Regions from separate parts of the Streptomyces sp. NPDC107522 genome, predicted to be linked through region 2. Evidence: riboswitches for the same ligand, from Rfam matches in the RefSeq annotation. Region 2 holds a riboswitch; each other region holds the start of a gene.
The links. Region 2 has a riboswitch for cobalamin ahead of ACZ7L6_RS19210 (prenyltransferase/squalene oxidase repeat-containing protein). Riboswitches for the same ligand answer to the same signal wherever they lie in the genome.

Region 1 (7,087 bases), on a different contig from region 2:
CCGAAGGACGTCCAGGCCAGGCCGTCCTTGTCGGCGGCGAGGTAGACGATCCAGACGACCAGTCCGGCCGCCGCGAGCAGGAAGTGGCCGAAGACGAGCGGGGCCGGGAAGCGGGCCTGACCGGTCTGCTGCCCGCGCAGGCCGCCGCCCGCGATCCAGCGGGAGAGGAGGACGAAGCCGCCGAGTGCGGTGACCACCCAGGCGACGAGAGCGGCGATCTCCATGTCGGGCTCCAGAGGTTGTGACGAGCCAGGTCAGGTGGGTCCGGTGCGGTACCCCTCTGCCTGCACGGACTCGTCGGCGACGCGCACGCCGTAGCGGTAGGCGAGCTTGCCGCCGAGGTAGCCGGACAGGCCGAGGGCGGCCAGCGCGACGGCGGAGAGCGCCAGCTGACCGGCTCCCACGCCCTGCCCCTCCGGGTAGCCGTCGCTCTGCCGCCAGGCGAAACCGGCCGCGTAGGCGGCGGTGACGGCCAGGTTCAGCGCCATGTGCACCAGAGCCGTACGGAAGGCCGGGGTGCCGGTGGGAATGGCGAACAGGTCGAGGAAGCCGACGCACGCCGCCACCAGGGCGCCGATCACGCCGATGGCGATCAGCCAGGCGGATCCGTGGGCCAGGAAGCCGGGCCGGTCGACGATCCGGGAGGCGATGTCGAAGACCAGGCTCGACACCCAGGCGCCGATCGGGACGGTGACCAGGATCGGATGGAAGGGGTGCCCGTAAGGGCCCGCCAGGGCGCCGCTGACCGGCTGTTTCGCCTGATGCGGATCGCGTAGCTCACTGTGCACCGTCATACGGCACCTCACCTGTGAGTTGTTTCACCAATAATTGTTGGTCTTATTCGTGCCACCGGTCAAGACAGGTGCCGAGTACCCCCGCCGATGGTGGTCCGCCGGAGTTACGGTGAGCGCGTGACGTCCGAACCCCCGGCAGCAGCGTCCACGCCTCCGACCGGCGCCGACGCCATGGCCGCGCTCGCCGTCCTGGGCGACGAGTCGCGGCGCCGGCTGCTGGAGTTCGTACGGCGGGCACGCCGGCCGGTGACCCGTGAGGAGGCGTCCGCCGCGGTCGGCATCTCCCGCAAGCTGGCCGCGTTCCACCTGGACAAGCTGGTGGCGTCGGGGCTGCTGCAGGCCCGCCACGGCGGGCCGAGGCCGCGCCGGGTCGGCCGCGCGCCGAAGGTGTACGAGCCCGCTCCGCACACGCTCGCGCTGAGCCTGCCGCCGCGCCGTCAGGAGCTGCTGGCCTCGCTCCTGGCGCAGGCCATCACCGCCCAGCGGCCCGGCGAGAGCGCCCAGGAGGCGTCCCTGCGCGTCGCCCACGAGCGCGGCGAAGCGCTCGGCGCCGAGGCCCCCGCCGCCGATGTCACCGCGTTCCTGGAGGCCTTCGGCTTCGATCCGGAGGACGGCGGGGACGGGCGGACCGTGCTGCACAACTGCCCCTTCCATCCCGTCGCCGCCCAGGCACCGGAGCTGGTCTGCGGCATGAACCACGCCTTCCTGTGCGGCTACCTGGCCGCCACGGGCGACCGGGACACCACGGCCGTCCTGGCGCCCCACCCCGGCGCCTGCTGCGTCGAACTCCGCGCCGGCCGTCCCGGCACGGAGGGCGGCGAACCGGCCGGGGGCACGGACACGACCTGCGCCCGCGACGCCTCGTAGGGCGCAGGGCCGGAAGGCCTCGCTGCACACCGGACCAGAAGCGTGGGCTCGACCCGCGCCGTCCTCAAATGTGCCACCGCACCCGAACATTTGGGTAAGTGCCCGAATAGGCGGCCATATTTGGGGCGCCGGGTATTGAGGTGTAACGCGGACACGCGAGCAGGACGCAGAGCTGAAGAGGAGCGGATAAACCCCCCGAGTGGCCGCTTCGAAACGACACCTCGTCAGATCGGAATTGCTCGTGAGTCACACGGACCCGGTTTCCGGATATCCCGCCCACAACCAGCCCTCGGACCCGGACCGCTTCGTACGCCGCCAGGCCACCGGGCGGCGCGCGGCGCTGACGGTCTGCACGATCGCCGACACCGCGGCAGGCCTACTGGTTTTGTGGATCCTGCTGTTCCTGCTCGACGCGAACCAGGCGAACGTGTTCGTCACGTTCGTGCAGGGAACGGCGGACTGGCTGGCCTGGTGGTCCCAGGACATTTTCACGATGGACACAGAGGGCCTACGCGTCGTCCTCAATTATGGACTTCCCGCAGTCATGTATTTGCTGATCGGTCACGGAATCGCAGCCCGACTCAACCGGGCCTGACTTCACTGGATCGACCGTGAAACACAGCCCCACCGATTCTCTGAGAAGCGGCCCGGCGCTCATGAAACGTGCCGTACGCTCCGGGGCGTTGGCCGGCCAGTGGGACGCGACCGGCTGTGGGGCGAGGAGAGGTTGCTGCGCACATGGCGGCCGACGAGGTGACGTTGGGCAGTGCGGTGGCCCGGGCCCAGGACGGTGACGAAGCCGCGTTCGCCGCGCTGTACCGGCTGGTCCGGCCGGGCCTGCTCGGCTACCTGCGCGGGATCGCGGGCGAGGACGCCGAGGCCATCGCCGTCGCCACCTGGCAGGAGATCGCCCGCGAGCTGCCACGGTTTCGCGGCGACGGTCATGGATTCCGCGGCTGGACGGCGAGCATCGCCCGACGCCACGCGCTCGATCACCTCCGGAAGCGGGGCACATCGCCCCGCGGAGCGACACCGTCCGCCGAGACCCTCCCGGCCCTCCTCGCCCGTCTGCCCCGCAGCCAGGCCGAGGCGGTCCTGCTGCGCCACGCCTTACACCTCGACGAGCCCGCGGCCGCCAGAGTGATGGGCAGACCCCGCGCCGTCGTACGGATTCTGGCCCGCCGCGGTCTGAAGAGCCTGGCCCGGGAGTCGGGTCCGCGCGAGGTGACACATGAGGTCGCGCGGACGCTGGGAGAACCGAGATGGGCACCGATCGAAACGGAGGCCAACCGTTGAGCGGCGAGGCTCACGAACCCGGAGCCGCCTCGCGCCCGGCAGCACCCCACGCCCACCCCGCGAGCGACCTCGACGACGCGTCCGCCCCGGACAGGACGGCGGAACGGATCGGCGAGGCCCTGCGGGAGCAGGACCTGGACGCCACCGCCGAGCAGGCGGCCGTCGCTGCGTTCCGCAGCGCGCGCACGGCAGGCGAACAGGACCTGCGCACCCGGCGCCGGGACGACTGGCGCCCGAAACCCCCCAAGCGGCGCTGGGCACGCGGCGGAGCCGTCGCCGTCGCCGCGAGTGCGCTGCTGGGCGGCATCGCCTTCGCCTCCATCGGCGTGGTGGACACACCGCGGGCCGGCACCCCTGGCCCCGGCGGTACGGCCACCCATCACAGCACCCGCGGCCCGGCGGCAGCCGCTGACGGCGAACAGCCCACCCCTCCCGCCGAGTCGGGCACGACACCGACCACGCCCTCCCGGCACCCCGACACGGCCAAGAACGTCGAAGCGCACTGCCGCTCCTACGAGAAGATCAAGAGCCGTGGGCACGCCCCGAACGCCACGGCATGGCAGCGCCTCGTCCGGGCCGCGGGCGGGGAAGAGCATGTGGCGGCCTACTGCGCCCGGTTGACCGGTTCGGAACCGGAAGCCGAGGCCGATCCGGAGCCGACCAGGACGAAAAAGACACCGAAAGGCCAGGTCAAGAACAAGTCCTCGAAGGGGCCTTCCAAGCCGGGCTAGGCAACGCCCGAGCCAAGCCACACAAGCGGCGCTCCCGCCGAGCCCCTCATCTCGAAGCAGGTGAACGCCCCCTTCGCGCCCCCAGGCGCGCTTGTCAGCCGACCTGTGCGGGCACTACTGTCACCACGCCTTGGTGAACGGGAAATCCGGTGTGATGCCGGTGCGGCCCTCGCCACTGTGAATCGGGAAGTCCGGCTCCGGCCCTCACGGGCAGCCACTGGGTCCTAGGGCCCGGGAAGGCGGGGCACGGGCGGTGGTACCCGTCAGCCAGGAGACCGGCCAAGGCGCGTCAACCATCCACGAGGTGCTGGAGAGGGTCTGCTGAGCCATGCACATAGCCGAGGGTTTTCTGCCTCCGGCGCACGCGGTCGCCTGGGGCGTCGCGTCCGCGCCCTTCGTCGTCCACGGAGTCCGCTCCCTCACCCGTGAGGTCAGGGAGCACCCGGAGAGCACGCTGCTCCTCGGCGCCTCCGGAGCCTTCACCTTCGTCCTCTCCGCGCTGAAGCTGCCCTCGGTGACCGGAAGTTGCTCCCACCCCACCGGCACCGGCCTTGGCGCCATCCTGTTCCGGCCACCGATCATGGCGGTCCTGGGCACCATCACCCTGCTCTTCCAGGCGCTGCTGCTCGCGCACGGCGGCCTGACCACGCTCGGCGCCAACGTGTTCTCGATGGCGATAGTCGGGCCCTGGGCCGGATACGGCATCTACCGGCTGCTGCGGCGGTACGACGTGCCGCTGATGGTCGCCGTCTTCTCCGGGGCGTTCGTCGCCGACCTGTCCACCTACTGCGTCACCAGCGTCCAGCTGGCGCTCGCCTTTCCCGACCCGAGCAGCGGATTCCTGGGCGCGCTCGGCAAGTTCGGCTCCATCTTCGCCGTCACCCAGCTCCCGCTCGCAGTGAGCGAGGGACTGCTGACGGTGCTCGTGATGCGGCTGCTGGTGCAGTCAAGCAGGGGCGAACTGACCCGGTTGGGCGTGCTCCTCGCCAAGAAGCAGTCCCGCGCCGAGACCGAGGCGGTGGCCCGATGAGCAGGAACACGAAGATCAACATCCTGCTGCTGCTCGTCGTCGCCGCGCTCGCCGTGCTGCCGCTCGCTCTCGGCCTCGGCGACCACAAGGAGGAGCCGTTCACGGGCTCCGACGGCGAGGCGGAGACCGCGATCACCGAGATCGAACCGGACTACGAGCCGTGGTTCTCGCCGCTGTACGAGCCGCCGTCCGGCGAGATCGAGTCGGCTCTGTTCTCCCTCCAGGCGGCCCTCGGCGCCGGTGTCCTCGCCTACTACTTCGGCCTGCACCGCGGACGACGGCAGGGCGAGCAGCGAGCGCTGGAACGGGAACGGGAGTCCAAGAGCGTGCCCAGCGGGACGGCCGGGAGCGTGCCCAGTGGGACCACCGGGAAGTCTCCCGCCGAACAACAGGACTGAGCCCGCGTGCTGCCGATCGACGCGGCGGCGCACAGCAGTCGCTGGCGCCGCCGTCACCCCGTGGACAAGGCCGTGCTCGGGCTCGGCCTCACCGTGCTCGCGATCTCGCTGCCACCGTGGCCGGGAGCCGCACTGGTCCTGGTCACCGCCCTGACCGTGCTGCTGGGACCGGCGGGCGTGCCCGGCCGCCGGCTGTGGCGCGCCTACCGCGTGCCGCTGGGCTTCTGCGTGACCGGTGCGGCCACGCTGCTGGTCCAGGTCGGCGGGCCGGAGGGCTTCGTCTCGCTCGCCGACGAGGGTCCACTGCGGGCCGGTGAGCTGCTGCTGCGCACCTCGGCCGCCTCCCTCGGAGTGCTGCTGTTCGCCTTCACCACCCCGATGTCCGACCTGCTGCCCCGCCTCGTGAAGGCCGGCGTGCCCGCGGCTGTCGTCGACGTCGCCCTGGTGACGTACCGCATGAGCTTCCTGCTCCTGGATTCCCTGCGGCGCATCCGGGACGCCCAGGCCGCCCGCCTCGGGCACACCGGCCGGGCCGCGGAGTGGCGCTCCCTGGCCGGGCTCGGCGCCACCGCGTTCATCCGGGCCTTCGACCGGGCGGCCCGGCTCCAGGCCGGCCTCGCCGGGCGCGGCTACGACGGCACCCTGCGCGTCCTGGTGCCCGAGGCCCGGGTCTCCGTCCGCTTCACGGCCGCGAGTTGCGCACTTCTCATCGCGCTGGCCGCCCTCACCCTCGTACTGGAAAGGGCCCTGCCATGAGCGAGCCCACCTCCCTGGTCGCCCTGCGGGGCACGTCCTACGCCTACGAGGACGGCCCTCTCGTCCTCAGCGACCTCGACTTCGACGTGCACGAGGGGAGCGCACTGGCGCTGCTCGGGCGCAACGGCACCGGCAAGACCACGCTGATGCGGCTGCTCAGCGGCGGGCTGCGGCCGGACAGCGGCCGGCTCACGGTGGAGGGTTCGCCGGTCAGGTACGACCGCAAGGGGCTGACCCGGCTGCGGACGACCGTCCAGCTGGTGGTGCAGGACCCCGACGACCAGCTCTTCGCCGCGTCCGTCGCCCAGGACGTCTCCTTCGGCCCGCTGAACCTCGGCCTGCCCGACGCCGAGGTGCGCGCCCGGGTCGACGAGGCGCTCGCCGCCCTGGACATCTCGGCACTGGCCGACCGGCCCACTCATCTGCTGTCGTACGGGCAGCGCAAGCGCACGGCCATCGCGGGCGCCGTCGCGATGCGGCCCCGTGTGCTGATCCTGGACGAACCGACCGCCGGGCTCGACCCGGACGGTCAGGAACGCCTGCTCACCATCCTCGAAGGGCTGCGCACGTCCGGCACGACGGTGGTGATGGCCACGCACGATGTCGACCTGGCCCTGCGCTGGGCGGACGAGGCGGCGCTCCTCACCCCGTCCGGGGTGCGCACCGGCCCCGCGGCCGCGATGTTGTCCCGCACCGACCTGCTGCAGCAGGCGGGGCTGCGGCTGCCCTGGGGCATCGCCGCGACCCAACTGCTCCGCGCGCACGGCCTGTTGGACGACACGGCACCCGGTCCGCGGGATCCGGCCGAGCTGGCCGCCCTGGCGGCGGCGCACACGGCGGCCGAAGGCTGACGTACCGCGTACCGCCGCTACCGCTGAAAAAGACAAAGGCAAGGAGGTCACCCACTCCTTGCCACTCTCAACGTATAGCGCACTGGGGGCCTTGCGGCAAGGCCCCCGTCCTCCTGCAGAATCTCCCGCCGAGGACAGGGGGTTGTGATGATCGACGTGATCATTGCCGGTGGCGGACCGACCGGCCTGATGCTGGCCTGCGAGCTGCGGCTGCACGGCGTGCACGTGGTCGTGCTGGAGAAGGAGGCGGAGCCGACCAAGGTGGTCCGCTCGCTCGGGCTGCATGTGCGCAGCATCGAGGTGATGGCCCAGCGCGGTCTGCTGGAGCGGTTCCTCGCGCACGGCAGGCAGTACCCGGTGGGCG
Region 2 (7,087 bases):
CGCGCCGGAACCGGCGACCAGCCAGGCGCGGGCGTCCCAGCGGTCCGGGCGGTAACGGGTGCGCAGGGTGCGGCGACCGCCGAGGCGGAGCCCTGCCAGGGCGGCGGCGACTCCGATGAGGAGGGCCGGGACGCCGTACGTGCCGCCTTCGGCGGTGAGGAGGCCGTACGTCCCCGCGCAGACGCCCAGCAGGCCGCCGAGGGTGAGCGCGGTGGTCGTACGGCGGACGCGGGGCGGGACGTCGGCGGTACGGCCGTAGCCGCGGGCGTCCATCGCGGCGGCGAGCGCGACGGAGCGTTCCAACGCGCCCTCCAGGACCGGGAGCCCGACGTGCAGCAGGCCGCGGATGCCGGTGTGGGGGCGGCCGCGCAGGCGGCGGGCGGCGCGCAGACGCTGGACGTCGGCGATCAGGTGGGGAGCGTAGGTGAGGGCGACCACCACCGCCACGCCCATTTCGTAGAGGGCGCCGGGGAGGGACTTGAGGAGGCGGGTCGGGCCGGCGAGGGAGTTCGCCGCGCCTACGCAGATGAGGAGGGTGGCGAGTCTCAGACCGTCGTAGAGGGCGCTGAGGAGGGTCTCGGCGGTGACCTTGCCGCCCAGGCGGATGCCCTGGGCCCAGTGGGGAAGCGGGAGTTCGGGGAGGGTGACGATCACGTGGGTGCCGGGGAGGGGGGAGCCGAGGGCGGTGGCGAAGAGGAGGCGGATGAGGAGGACGGCGAGGGCGAGTTTGACGAAGGCGGTGTAGGAGCGGGCTGTGGGGGTGTCGGGGCGGCAGGTGGCTACTACGTAGGCGGAGGTTGCTATGAGGAGGGTGAGGAGGAGGGGGTTGGTGGTGCGGGTTGCGGCGGTGCCGAGGGACAGGGACCAGAGCCACCAGGCACCGGGGTGCAGCTGTGGGCGGGGGGTTGGGACGCTTGCCTGCGCCGGCCGGGTGCCGCCCCTCTTAGGGACGGGCGCCGCCCCAGCGGCACGACTGCCCGCAGGCTGGGTGGCTCCGCCTGCCGTCACGCTCGCCGCCGTCGTGCCTGCCACAGCGCTGCCGTTCCCAACACGGCCACTACGGCGATCCCCGCGACCAGGCCCAGCGACGGGCCGCCGTCCGACTCGTCCGTCTTCTCGGTGGCCGTCGGTTTCTTCGCCCCCGACACCTGCTCCCCGCACCCCTTCTCCGGGTACCCCGCGATCGCGCACAACAGGGCGTTCGTGTCGTACCGCAGCGGCCTGGCCACGGAGGCGAGCGCTTCCGCGGTTGTCGCGTCGGCGGTCACCCGCGCGCATGCCGTACGTCGAGCCGGTGGCGTCTCGCCCGACGGGGCGTCAGCCGGCGTACCGAAGTCGATGACGAGAGCAACCCGCTTCTTGCCGTCCTGGGGCGGAGTCCTCGCGCAGATCACCTCGAACACCGCCGCGCCCCTCGGGCGGGCCGCGTCCTTGGAGTCCTCGCTCACCGCGAAGCGGAAGCCCTGGACGTCGCCGTCGGAGGGGCGGGCGGTGGAGGGGCCCTGGGTGGCGTAGGTCCAGGTGTCGCCGTCGCGGTCCCAGAAGGACCAGTAGCGGTAGCCGGTCGCCTGGGCGGCCTGGGCCGCGCCGGTCAGGAGGACCAGCGCGGCCAGGAGCGGGGCGAGCGCGCGGCGTATCACTGCCGTCCGCCCTTGTTGCGGCCGCTCAGCAGGAAGCCGATGCCGATGCCCACGACCAGGAAGATGCCGACGTACCACCACACGCCGAAGGGGCTGTCCTCGTCCTCCTCCTTCTCGTCCGCGGCCTTGTCCGCCGCCTTGTGGGGTGCCGGGCCCGTCGCGTTGAGCTGCTCGACCAGGTCCGTGCCGGCGAAGTCCCGGGGGTCGGCGCCCGCCGCGTCGGCGGCGAGGATCAGCTGGGCGTAGGCTGCCGGGCCGCTCTGCTTCGCCCAGGACGCGGCGTTCTTCTCCAACCACTCCAGGGGCTTCTGGGCCGCCGCCTCACCACCCTGTACGGCGAGTGCGACGACCGCGTCCGCGGTGTTGCCGTAGTCGGGCTGGTCCTCGGCGCCGGCGAGGGCGGACGTGAGGTGGCCGTCCTTGGCGAGTTCCTTGCCGAGGTACGCGGCGCCGTTGGCCGCTGCCTGCTCCGGGGTGAGGCGGGAGCCGTCGGCGCAGGCGGCCTCCGCCTTGTCGCCCGCCTTCGCCGTCAGCATGCCCTGGCCCAACGCGCCGACGACGGCCGCCGCCGTCGCATCCGCGTTGGCCGACAACTTGCCCTTCTTGTCCGGCTGGTAGGCGAAGGCGCCGCCACCGTCCTCACCGCAGGGGAGGGCGAGGGACACCAGGGCGTCGTACGGCGACTTGCCCCCCTTGCGTACGTCGCCCGGCTTCTCACCGACGGCCGCGAGCGCACCGATCACCACGGAGGTCGAGTTCGCGTCACTCGCGCCGCCCGCCGCGTACCCCCACCCTCCGTCCTTGTTCTGCACGGACTTCAGCCAGGCCACCGCCTTGCCGGTCACGGCGTCGTGTCCGCCGAGCGCGGCGAGGGCCTGGACGGCGGCGGCCGTGTTGTTGGTGTCGACCATGGTCTTCGCGTCGCAGGCCTTCGAGGTGTCGGCGCGGAACGCGGCGAATGCCCCGCTGGCGCACTGCTGCCCGGTGAGCCAGTCCACGGCCTTCGCCGCCGGCTTCACGCCCACCGTGTCCTGGGCGAGCAGCGCGAGGGACTGGCGCCAGACACCGTCGTACGTCGGGTCGGTCGTGCCGTACAGCCCGGCGGGGAGCGCGACGGACGGTGACGCGGACGGGGACGAGTCGGCGGCGACTGCGGGCGTGGCAGTGGCCGTGCCGATCACGGTGACGGCGGCCAGGGCCGCGGCGCTGCGGCGGACGTACATGATCGGCGGGTGCCCTTCCCTAGGGGAACCGGGCAGCACAGGGGAGACCCCGGGCGGCTCGGCTCCGTACCTCGACGGTGCCGTGCGCCGGCCGGTTGCCGGTGCACGTGAGCCGGTCACAAGACCCGTGCGGGGCGATCCGGCTTGCCACTGGGTGGCTCACGGTTGCGGGTCAGCGCCGGATTTGCACCGGCTTCCCCCCGTACGGGTGTGATGACGACGCCGACACTCTACCCGGCCGTAACCGAACCCCTGAGGGCCGCCTGGGCGGGCGGGTAGGTTCGGGCCATGGCTGAGGGGACCGTGGGGAGACTGCTCGGGTCGGGGCGTACCGCGGACGTGTACGAACTCGACGAGGCGTGGGTGGTGCGCCGCTTCCGGGACGGGTACGGGGATGGGCCGGCCGAGGGCGCGGTGATGGCGCACGTGCGCGAACACGGCTATCCGGCGCCGCGGGTGCGGCTCGCCGACTCCTCGCGGACCGATCTGGTGATGCAGCGGCTGTCGGGGCCGACGATGCTGCGGGCGCTGGCCGAGGGGGAGATGGGCGCGGACGAGGCGGGCGGCATCCTCGCCCGCCTGCTGCGGCAACTGCACCGCGTCCCCGCACACCGGTCTCAGGGCTCGGTGCTGCACCTGGACCTGCATCCCGACAACGTCATCCTCACGCCCGACGGCCCCTACGTGATCGACTGGGACAACGCACGGGACGGCGACCCCGCCCTGGACTGGGGCTCCTCCGCGGTGATCCTCGCCCAGGTCGCCGTGGACGACGGACCCTTCGCCGAACCTGCCCGACCCCTCCTGGCCGCCTTGCTCGCCGACCCGTGCGACCTCACCGAGGCCGGCCTGGCGCAGGCGCTGCGGCGCCGCGCGGAGAATCCGACGATGACTCGGCGTGAGGTCGAACTCCTCGGTGACGCCGGGGAGTTGATCCGTACGTTCATGCGCTAGTGGACGCGAGTGGAGGCGGGCACCGGTCCGCGGAATAGCTCAGCTGTCGACCCTCGGCATGGGGCCGCCGAACGGCAGGTGCAGGGTGCGGGAGGCCAGCAGCCACTGACCGGCGATGCGACGGAAGGTGTCCTCGATGGGGGTCCCCCCGCTCGAGCGAAGTCGAGAGTGGGGGAGGCCGACCTGGACCGGCGGGCCGGCCGGCACCATGCCGCCCGTCCAGCCTTCGACGCGGTACGTCGTGAAGTACGACGTGGCCTCGGCCGTGTCCGGGGAGGTCACCGTGACGCGGATGTTGGACATGATCCGCCGCGAGAGTTTGTCCGCCGGCCGTGCGCCGAAGTACGTCCGCAGTGCCTTCCGTCCCTCGGAACGCCGACCGTCTCCCGGAGGAGGCCACTCCCACCGGCCGTCCTCGGTGAACAGGTCGGCGACGGAGGCCGGTTCGCCGAGGTCGAGGCGGTGGACGAAGTCGAGGATCAGGCGCTCGCAGGCACGTTCGGCGAGGAGTTGCTCCATGGGGTCCATGAGGCCGTTGGTACCAGCCGGGAGCGCAGCGGCACGATCGAATTACACCGCCACGTATGTCACCGGCTCACTCCCCGCCACCGCCTCCGCCCGCCCCAGCTTCACCAGCTGCCGCAGATGCGACTCGGCCTCGGCGATCGCGATGTTCCGTGAGCCGTAGGGGATCTGGTCCCAGGTCCGGTTCCATTCCATGCGTTCGGCCAGCTGCCAGGGGGTGAGGGGCTCGGACAGCAACGCCAGCAGTCCGGTGAGGCGTTCCTCGTGGTGGGTCAGCAACTGCCGTACGCGGGCGGGCGCGTCGGTGAACGCGTGCTGGTGGGCCGGGAGGATCTCGGCGGGTTCGAGGCGGCCGACGCGTTCGAGGGAGTCGAGATAGTCGCCGAGGGGGTCGGTGACGGTCGTGTCGTCGGGGTCCTCGTACAGGCCGATGTGCGGGGTGATCTCGGGGAGCAGGTGGTCGCCGGAGAACAGGCGGCCGTGGCCCGGGAGTCGGGCCGGGTGCTCCTCCTCCAGGTGCAGGCAGACGTGGCCGGGGGTGTGGCCCGGGGTCCAGATGGCGCGCAGGCGGCGGCCGGGGAGGTCGAGGAGCTCGCCGGGGACGATCTCGCGGTCGGGCGCGGCGGGGGAGAAGCCGAGCAGGGAGCGGGGGCGGCGGGCGGCGCGGAGCGGGGACACGTGGGCTTCTGGGGCGCCGGCCGCGGTGAGCTTGTCCGCCATGTAGGAGAACCAGCGCTCGGGGCGGGTCGCGCGGGTGCGCCGTACGATCGCCGCGTCCGCCGCGTGCATCGCGATCCAGGCGCCGGAGGCCTCGCGCACCTTGCCCGACAGGCCGTGATGGTCGGGGTGGTGATGGGTGATGACCACGCCGTGGATCTCGGCGGGCGCGGTGCCGCACGCCGCGAGGCCCTCGGCGAGGGCGTCCCAGGAGGCCGGGTCGTCCCAGCCGGTGTCGATGAGCACCGGGCCGCGGTCGGTGTCGACGACGTACACGAGGGTGTGGCCGAGCGGGTTGTCAGGGATGGGGACCTGGAGGGACCGGACGCCGCCGCCGTGGTCGTACACCTGCGCCATGGGCTCCCCAATCGCCGCACACCGGCCACCGACGGCCACTATAACTAGAACGGGTTTCGATGGGAGCCTGAGTCACCCAGGCTTGGCGTTCCGTATCCGCTCCGGGGTCCAGAACTCCCTGATCTCCTCGGGGCTCTTCGTCTCCCGGTGGACGGACACCCCGTTGCCCTGCGTGACGTCGTCCCAGTTCGAGGCCATCCATACGACACCACAGACGGCCGTCGTCATGACCGTCGCGAACACCGCCCACGCGCGCCTGCGCTCACGGTTTGCCGTCATCCACCGTTCCTCCCCGTCGACTTGATCAGCGTAGGCGTGAGTGATGTGCGATCCGTGGACTCCTCGTAGTGGAACTGGTATCAGTTCTGAAACAGCGTCAGAAACCAAGGAAACCCGCTCCAGCTCCGCAGGAGGCGTCGGCCATGACCGAGCTCGTGGAACACGGACAGCTGTTCATCGGCGGGGAGTTGACCGACCCCCTGGGCAAGGACGTCATCGAGGTCATCTCGCCGCACACGGGGGAGGTCATCGGTCGCGTGCCGCACGCCTCGCCGGCCGACGTCGACCGGGCGGTCGCGGTGGCGCGGCGGGCGTTCGACGAAGGCCCCTGGCCACGGATGTCGCTCGACGAGCGGATCGAGGTCGTCACCCGCATCAAGGACGGCATCGCCCTGCGGCACGAGGAGATCGCCCGTGTGATCTCCTCCGAGAACGGTTCCCCGTACTCCTGGAGCGTCCTCGCCCAGGCGCTCGGCGCGATGATGGTGTGGGACGCGGCGATCACGGTCGCGCGGAACTTCACGTACGAGGAGCGGCGCGACGGCGTGCTGGGGAAGATCCTCGTGCGGCGCGAGCCGGTCGGGGTCGTGGCGGCCGTCGTGCCCTGGAACGTCCCGCAGTTCGTCGCCGCCGCCAAGCTCGCGCCCGCGCTGCTCACGGGCTGCACGGTGGTGCTCAAGCCGTCGCCGGAGTCGCCGCTGGACGCCTACCTGCTGGCGGAGATCGCGAAGGACGCGGGGCTGCCGGACGGGGTGCTGTCCATCCTCCCGGCCGACCGCGAGGTGAGCGAGTACCTGGTCGGGCACCCGGGCATCGACAAGGTCTCCTTCACCGGATCGGTGGCGGCGGGCAAGCGCGTGATGGAGGTGGCGGCCCGCAATCTCACGCGCGTGACGCTGGAGCTGGGCGGAAAGTCGGCGGCCGTCGTCCTGCCGGACGCGGACGTCGAGGCGACGGTCGCCGGTGTCGTCCCGGCGGCGTGGATGAACAACGGCCAGGCATGCGTGGCCCAGACCCGCATCCTCCTGCCCCGCTCCCGCTACGACGAGTTCGCCGAGGCCTTCGCCGCGGCGGCGGGCGCGCTGGTGGTCGGCGACCCGCTGGACCCGGCGACCCAGGTGGGCCCGCTGGTGGCGGAGCGTCAGCAGCGCAGGAACCTCGACTACATCCGCATCGGCCAGGAGGAGGGCGCGAAGATCCTGACGGGCGGCGGGCGTCCGCAGGGCCTGGACCGGGGCTGGTACGTCGAGCCGACCCTCTTCGGAGACGTGGACAACTCGATGCGGATCGCACGCGAGGAGATCTTCGGCCCCGTGATCTGCCTCCTGCCCTACGGCGACGAGTCCGAGGCCGTGAAGATCGCGAACGACTCCGACTACGGCCTGAGCGGCA
Region 3 (7,087 bases), on a different contig from region 2:
AGTCGAAGGGCAGACGCAGCTTGAAGAAGACGTCCTGCAGGCCCATCGCGCCGAGGCCCACCGGGCGCCACTTGGCGTTGGACCGGCCCGCCTGCTCGGTCGGGTAGAAGTTGATGTCGACGACACGGTCGAGGAAGGTGACGGCGGTGCGGACGGTGGCGTCCAGCCGCTCCCAGTCGATGTCGTTCCCGTCCACGAAGGCGCCGAGGTTGACCGACCCCAGGTTGCAGACCGCCGTCTCCCCGTCGTCGGTGACCTCCAGGATCTCGGTGCAGAGGTTCGAGGAGTGGACGACATGGCCGGGCAGGGCCGTCTGGTTGGCGGTGCGGTTGGCGGCGTCCTTGAAGGTCATCCAGCCGTTGCCGGTCTGCGCGAGGGTGCGCATCATGCGGCCGTACAGGTCACGGGCGGGGATGGTCTTCTTCGCGAGCCCCGCCGCCTCCGCCTTCCGGTACGCCGCGTCGAACTCCTCGCCCCACAGGTCGACCAGCTCGGGCACATCGGCCGGTGAGAAGAGGCTCCACTGCTCGTCGGCGTTGACCCGGCGCATGAACTCGTCCGGGATCCAGTGCGCGAGGTTCAGGTTGTGCGTACGGCGGGCGTCCTCACCGGTGTTGTCCCGCAGCTCCAGGAACTCCTCGATGTCGGAGTGCCAGGTCTCGAGGTAGACGGCGGCGGCACCCTTGCGCCGGCCGCCCTGGTTCACGGCGGCGACGGAGGCGTCGAGCGTCTTCAGGAACGGGACGATGCCGTTGGAGTGCCCGTTGGTGCCGCGGATCAGCGAACCCCGGCTGCGGATGCGGGAGTACGACAGCCCGATGCCGCCGGCGTGCTTCGAGAGGCGGGCGACCTGGTGGTAGCGGTCGTAGATGGAATCCAGCTCGTCCAGCGGGGAGTCGAGGAGGTAGCAGGACGACATCTGGGGGTGCCGGGTGCCGGAGTTGAAGAGCGTGGGGGAGGAGGGCAGGTAGTCGAGGCGGCTCATGAGCCCGTAGAGCGCGGCGACTTCGTCCAGGGCGCGGACGGTGTCGTCCTCGGCGAGGCCTGCGGCGACACGCAGCATGAAGTGCTGGGGCGTCTCGATGACCTTGCGGGTGAGGGGGTGCCGGAGCAGGTAGCGGCTGTGCAGGGTGCGCAGGCCGAAGTAGCCGAAGCGGTCGTCGGCGGCCGGGTCGACGAGGGCGTCCAGGCGGGCGGCGTGCAGGCGCACGAACTCGGCGGTCCGGTCGGCGATGAGGCCCTCCCGGTGCCCGACCGCGACGGACTCGGTGAAGGACGTCACGCCCTGCGAGGCGGCCTCGGCGGCGATGGAGATGGTCAGCAGCCGGGCGGCCAGCCGGGAGTAAGCGGGGTCCTCGGAGATGAGACCGGCGGCCGCCTCCGTGGCCAGCTCGCGCAACTCGGCCTCGTCGGCCCGGGCGGACCGGCCGCGCAGCGCGGCGGCGGCGACCCGGCCGGGGTCGGCGTCGGGGAGGTCGGCGGTCAGCTCGGTCAGGATCCGCAGCAGCGCGGCACCGGGACCGTCGGTCGCCGCCATTGCCGCGGACGGCACTGCTGAGGCCGGGTCTGCTGGCGCGATGGTCACGTGGGGGCTCTCCCTCGCTCGGCACGGGGGCCTCGCACGAGGGCAGGGGGCAGCACACGAGCGCACACGGCGTCGCGTCCACCGGCCCATTCCACGAGGCCCGGACGTCAGGGCACGCCGACCGGATGGCCGGGTGCACTGTCGGCAGGTCCTCGGACTGACTCCTGCGCACGACGATTCCGGGAAAAGACATGCACAAGTACACCGTTGCGGGACAGTTCCGGATTCGCACCGGATTCCCCTGCGGCGACAGCGAGCATGAGCATACATCTTGTGCTCACCCGCCACGCCACCCCCAGATGTTGTGTCGCGGTGGTTTCAGAGCGTCAACTCATAGGTGAGGAGAGTGATGTCGTCGAGGTGCGGGATCGGGTTCCAGTCCCGGTCGGGTGTGCGAGCGAAGCCCAGACGTTCGTAGATGCGGTGGGCGCCGTGCATGGTGCGCTGGGTCGACAGGACGATCCGTAGGCAGCCGTCCGTGGCCCGTGCGCGGTCGATACAGGCCCGCACGAGGGCCTCGCCGACGCCCCGGCCGCGTGCCTCCCGTGAGACCGCCAGCATGCGGATCTCCGCCTCGCCGGGGCCGGCTATGTCGGCCATGGGGCCGCCGGACGGCACGAAGGTGACGCCGCCGACGACGCGGCCGTTCTCCACGGCGACCAGCACCTCGGCGGCGGCCGTCCGCTTGGCCACGTCCCTCAGTTCGCCGAGGTACTCGTCGCTGTGCCCGAAGTCGAGCAGCCCGTCCTGGAGGTAGGCCTGCGCGGTGATCTCACCGAGGGCCTCGTACTCTCCGGGTTCCACCTGCCGGATCACGATGTCCATGGGCCCGAGTCTGCCGGACGGGGACGGCCGCGGGCCCGGGGTTTTTCGACCGGGTTGCAGGGCGGGCTGGGAGTGCTTCCATGGAGGTAGGCGTCGGCGCCCGCGGTCCCTCCGTTTCGAGAGCCCTTCTCGGAAGGAGACGCATGATGACGAGAGTCGTCCGCCGCCCGCCCGGCAAGGAGCGGCCGCGCAACGCGCCGATGGCGACGCTGGCTCCGAGGAGGGCGGGCAGCTGGGCCAGGCGCGGGTTCGTGGGCCACTGGCACTCGCTGACGATCCGTCTGGAGGCCCGCCGCGGCACGACGCGTCCCAAGAAATGGCGCAGGTGGATCTCGTACACCAACGTGGCCAGGGCGGGGTGGGTACTCGGCGCGCTCGTGGTGCTCGGTTGGGTCGGGGCGGGTGTGCACATGCTGATCGCCGACGGTCCGACGACCATCGAAAAACTGCAGGACGAACCGGGGGTCGACGCCCTCGTGCGGTTCATCGGGCCGGTACTCACCGCTTCGGTCGCCGCCGCGCTCTTCCTGTTCTGGTGGTACCGGTGGACCAAGCGGCGCTACCTCGCCAAGGCCCGGGTCGATCCCCGTCGGCTGGTGCCCACCGCCGGACCGGACACCGCCGAGATCGTCGGCCGCGAGGAGGTCGCCCAGGTCATCGCCGAACGGCTGCGGGAGCGTGACAACCGCCGGCCCTATCTGCTGGTCGGCGGCGTCGGCGTCGGCAAGACAGCCGTCCTGGTACGGCTCACCGAGCTGCTGGCCCGGCAGAACGCCGTGCCCGTGCCGATCCGGCTGCGGGACGCGACCGACGGAACCGACCTGGACTTCGAACGCATGGCCAGACAGCGCTTCGCCGACGAGGCACCGCGCGGCATCCTCGCGCGCGGCAAGACCGAGCGGGTCTGGCAGCAACTGCTCGCCGACGACAAGCCGGTCGTCATCGCCGACGGACTGGAGGAGGCCCTCCTCGGCGACGGCCTCCAGCAGAACCGGGACAACATCATCCGGCAGGCCATCGAGCGGGCCCACGAGGAGAAGCTGCCCCTCGTCATCGCCTCGCGGCCGCACAGCCCGCTGGAGAGCACCTCCGCGGCGATCGTGGAGCTGGAACCGCTCAGCGAGGAGGAGGCCCTGCGCTTCGTCCAGGCGCACGTCCCGGAGACGGACGAGCGCCGCGTGGACTGGATCGTCGAGACGGCGGAGGTGACCGAGTCACCCGTCTATCTGCAGATCGCCCGGGAACTGCACCGCCACGGAGCCCTGGAGCACGACCGGCCGGACAACGACCCGCAGCACATGAACACCCGCAGCCGGGACCGCGGCACGCTGCGGCTGTGGCTGCTTGAGACGTGGGACGAGGCGCTGTGCCAGGGCCGGCTGCGCCAGGACGTCACACTGACCCCGCAGGAGCGCCGTGACACCCTCGAAGCTGTCTCGGCCCTGGCCTGCGTGGGGCTGATCCAGGACAAGCTGGAAGTCGGCTTCGGGGAGCTGCTGAACACGGACGTCCACCCGGGTCCGGCGCGGCGCGCGCAGGCCAGGGCCGAGCACATGTGGACCAGCCGGCGCGGCTTCGACCGGTACGGCAGGCGCGGGAACGTCCTCTCCGAGTGGCACCGGCAACAGATCTGGGACGTGCTCTGCGAGCGGCTCGGCGAGGAGGAGAGAAGGCGGCTGCGCGAGGGCAACATGGACCAGTGCCGTGCCGTCCTCGCCCGCTTCGCGAGCAACGCGGACAAGCTCGCTCTGGTGGAGGGGTTCGAGCGCAAGGTCCGCTTCCCGCACAGCATCATCCAGGCCTACTTCGGCTACCGCATCCTGAACCAGCTGGGCGAGCGGGGCGCCGGAGACCTCGTCGAGCAGGCGCTGCAGCCGCCCGGCCCCAGTCGCGAACTGCTCATCGCCCTGGTGCTGTTGTCCCGCAGGCGGGCGGCGAAACTCAAGGCCCGACGGGGCGGTGTCCGCGTCGAGATGAAGAGGGAGATCGAGGAGCTGGTCCGCCAGTCACCCGTGCGGGGACACACCTTGGCCCACCGGCTCTGCAGGGCCGCGGACCGCCGCACGGACGACCCGAAGGCTCTGGATCTGTACGCGGCCGCCATGGAGATCGAGAGCGTGGAGGACGATCCGAGACTGCTCAGCGGCATCGTGGAGAGGGCGCGCGAGAGCTGGGCCGGGTTCAAGGGAGACCAGCGCACCCTCGACGACGCGAAACTGAGGCTGCTCAAGCAACTCGGAGCCGCACTGCGGAGCGTCTCCGACCGGATCGACACCACCCCGCTCTACGAGCAGCTCTTCGAGATCGGCGTACAGGAGCCCTCCTACTCCATACGCCTGGCCGCCGCCCAGGAGTTCGGCACGGGCGGCAACCCGGCGTTCGCCCTGATCCGTGCGCGGGTCGGGCTCAACTCCGACCCCGTGCAGGAGTACAACGACCGGCTCGGCGAGTTGAAGGCCTGGAAGCGGCAGGAGTACGAGCAATGGGCCGAGCGCATGGGCGTGGCACGGGCCGCCGCCCCCTCCCGGGCCAGGTCCGAGCGCATCGCCCGGTTGCAGCGAAAGCGGCGGGAACTCAACCGGGACTACCGGCAGAAACGGGTCGATCTGTTCCGGGAGTTCGTGATGCGTGCCTGGCTGATCCCCATGCTGCTGGGCTCGGTCGACGAGGCCCACCGTGACGAGGCCCGGGAACGCCTCACCAAGTGGCTGCGCCACCTCGACCCGAACGCCGCCGGCGGCGTCCCCGACCTGCCGCTCGCCCTCGAAGCCGCACTGGCCCAGGGCTTCAAGTACGCGGCCAACCGGCGCAAACGGCACCCGCACGCCTACCCGGGCGGGCGCGCCGACCTGATCCGCCAGGCCGAGACGGTGCTGCAGCAGTCCCGGTGCTGGTATTCGCAGATCATCCTGCTCCAGGCGCTGTGCCTGTGGGAGCTCCCGGACAGCGTGAGCAGCCATGAGCGGAGCGCGGAGTCGACGGCGGGCAAGGACGGTGACCGCGACGGCGGGGGCGAGCCCGGCCAGGCGATGGGCGGGGCGACCGCCGTACAGACCGTGGAGCGCTGGCTTGCGATGGCCGGCACGGCGAACAGAGCGCACGGCCATCCCGGTGCGAACGGCGACTCGCCCCGACGGCTGCTGCATCCGTTCGTCGCGGAGGCGGGCGACCTGGTGGCGCTCGCGCTGGAGACCGGGCAGCCCGAGCGCTTCCTGTGGATCGACGAGAAGGGCGTCGCCGACAACATCGGCGCGCGCACCGGCAACCCCGAGGGATACCGCAAGCACAGCCTGTGGATCCCGCCCTCGGTCGGCTGGAGCACCCTTGACGCACGCGCCCAGCGTCTCGTCGCCGACATGCTGGTGATGCTGAACCTCATCGACCGGGACGGGCACCCGGACGAGGTCGAGGAGCGGATGGCCCGCGTCGAGCAGCCGGGGATGCCGCTTCCGCCGTGCATCCGCAGCGACCGCGGGCCGCTCCGGCCCGACCTGCGGGCCGGCATCTCGGACCCGCCCGCGCCGGGCAGCACCTGTCTGCCGGACTGCAAGTTCCAGCTCTGCCCGTACCCGCCCCGGGGCTGTGTACCGCGGGGGGAGATCCGGGAGCCGTTCTGCCGCCAGCAGCAGGCGCTGTTGCCGGGACGCGTGCGGCGGTGGCTGCCCAGGGGGGTGCGCAGGAAGACGCCGAACTGGGTGAGTATGCGCGTCCGCGAACTGGACGATTTCTGGGACGCGATGGCCAGACGGACCAGGGACTAGGGCCTGCCCTGGCGTCCGCCGGGTACGACAACGGGCCGCCGGATTCCTCCGGCGGCCCGTCGATGTCAGGCACTCAGTGGGACGAGCCCGCAGTCGCCGGCGGCAGTTCCACCTGGACGCCGGGGTCTCCCGCGTCCGCCGTGTAGTCCTCCGGCCGCGTCTCGTCGACGCCCTCCGGAGCCTTCGCCGCCTTCAGGACGAAGGTCAGGACCACGGTCACCGCCACGTTCAGCACGAACGCGGTGAGACCGATGTAGCCGATCTCCCCGATGCCGGGGATCTCCTTCGCCGAGCCGCCGAAGTGCTTCTGCGTCGGGGAGGCGACACCGTACGCGGCGACGGTGCCGTAGACCATGCCGACCGCCCAGCCCGCGAGCAGCGCCCAGCGGTGGAACCAGCGGGTGAACAGGCCGCCGACCAGGGCCGGGAAGGTCTGCAGGATCCAGATGCCGCCGAGAAGCTGGAAGTTGATGGCGACCGTCTTGTCCATGGTGAGGACGAAGATCAGGGCGCCGACCTTCACCAGCAGCGAGACCAGCTTGGAGACCTTGGTCTCCTGCGCGGGCGTCGCGTCCGGCTTGATGAAGTCCTTGTAGATGTTGCGGGTGAAGAGGTTCGCCGCCGCGATGGACATGATCGCCGCCGGGACGAGCGCTCCGATGCCGATCGCCGCGAAGGCCACGCCCGCGAACCAGCTCGGGAACATGTCCTCGAAGAGCTGCGGGATCGCCAACTGCGGGTTGGTGACGGTGACTCCGGCCGCGATCGCCATGAAGCCCAGCAGGGCCAGCAGGCCGAGCATGAGGGAGTACAGCGGCAGGATCGTGGTGTTGCGGCGGATCACCTCACGGCTCCTGGAGGAGAGCGTCGCGGTGATCGAGTGCGGGTACATGAACAGCGCGAGCGCGGAGCCCAA

Region 1: linked by a shared signal. The riboswitch ahead of ACZ7L6_RS01005 (energy-coupling factor ABC transporter permease) and the one ahead of ACZ7L6_RS19210 (prenyltransferase/squalene oxidase repeat-containing protein) in region 2 are both predicted to bind cobalamin.
Region 3: linked by a shared signal. The riboswitch ahead of ACZ7L6_RS11045 (ribonucleoside-diphosphate reductase subunit alpha) and the one ahead of ACZ7L6_RS19210 (prenyltransferase/squalene oxidase repeat-containing protein) in region 2 are both predicted to bind cobalamin.

The regions. Positions count from the first base shown of each region.
Region 1 is NZ_JBVKAU010000001.1:230,438-237,524, reverse strand. Features, by position in the region: gene ACZ7L6_RS01035 (hypothetical protein) at 1-224, opposite strand, end outside; gene ACZ7L6_RS01030 (DUF2231 domain-containing protein) at 255-794, opposite strand; gene ACZ7L6_RS01025 (helix-turn-helix transcriptional regulator) at 912-1,661, shown strand; gene ACZ7L6_RS01020 (hypothetical protein) at 1,903-2,256, shown strand; gene ACZ7L6_RS01015 (RNA polymerase sigma factor) at 2,400-2,957, shown strand; gene ACZ7L6_RS01010 (hypothetical protein) at 2,954-3,688, shown strand; cobalamin riboswitch at 3,803-3,986, shown strand; gene ACZ7L6_RS01005 (energy-coupling factor ABC transporter permease) at 4,017-4,718, shown strand; gene ACZ7L6_RS01000 (energy-coupling factor ABC transporter substrate-binding protein) at 4,715-5,116, shown strand; gene cbiQ (cobalt ECF transporter T component CbiQ) at 5,123-5,872, shown strand; gene ACZ7L6_RS00990 (energy-coupling factor ABC transporter ATP-binding protein) at 5,869-6,723, shown strand; gene rox (rifampin monooxygenase) at 6,871-7,087, shown strand, end outside.
Region 2 is NZ_JBVKAU010000005.1:448,884-455,970, forward strand. Features, by position in the region: gene ACZ7L6_RS19200 (CbiQ family ECF transporter T component) at 1-891, opposite strand, end outside; gene ACZ7L6_RS19205 (SCO2322 family protein) at 1,005-1,640, opposite strand; gene ACZ7L6_RS19210 (prenyltransferase/squalene oxidase repeat-containing protein) at 1,637-2,863, opposite strand; cobalamin riboswitch at 2,975-3,116, opposite strand; gene ACZ7L6_RS19215 (phosphotransferase) at 3,152-3,817, shown strand; gene ACZ7L6_RS19220 (nuclear transport factor 2 family protein) at 3,857-4,345, opposite strand; gene ACZ7L6_RS19225 (MBL fold metallo-hydrolase) at 4,388-5,416, opposite strand; gene ACZ7L6_RS19230 (hypothetical protein) at 5,489-5,695, opposite strand; gene ACZ7L6_RS19235 (aldehyde dehydrogenase) at 5,839-7,087, shown strand, end outside.
Region 3 is NZ_JBVKAU010000003.1:218,021-225,107, reverse strand. Features, by position in the region: gene ACZ7L6_RS11045 (ribonucleoside-diphosphate reductase subunit alpha) at 1-1,585, opposite strand, end outside; cobalamin riboswitch at 1,712-1,886, opposite strand; gene ACZ7L6_RS11040 (GNAT family N-acetyltransferase) at 1,904-2,410, opposite strand; gene ACZ7L6_RS11035 (NACHT domain-containing protein) at 2,554-6,171, shown strand; gene mctP (monocarboxylate uptake permease MctP) at 6,245-7,087, opposite strand, start outside.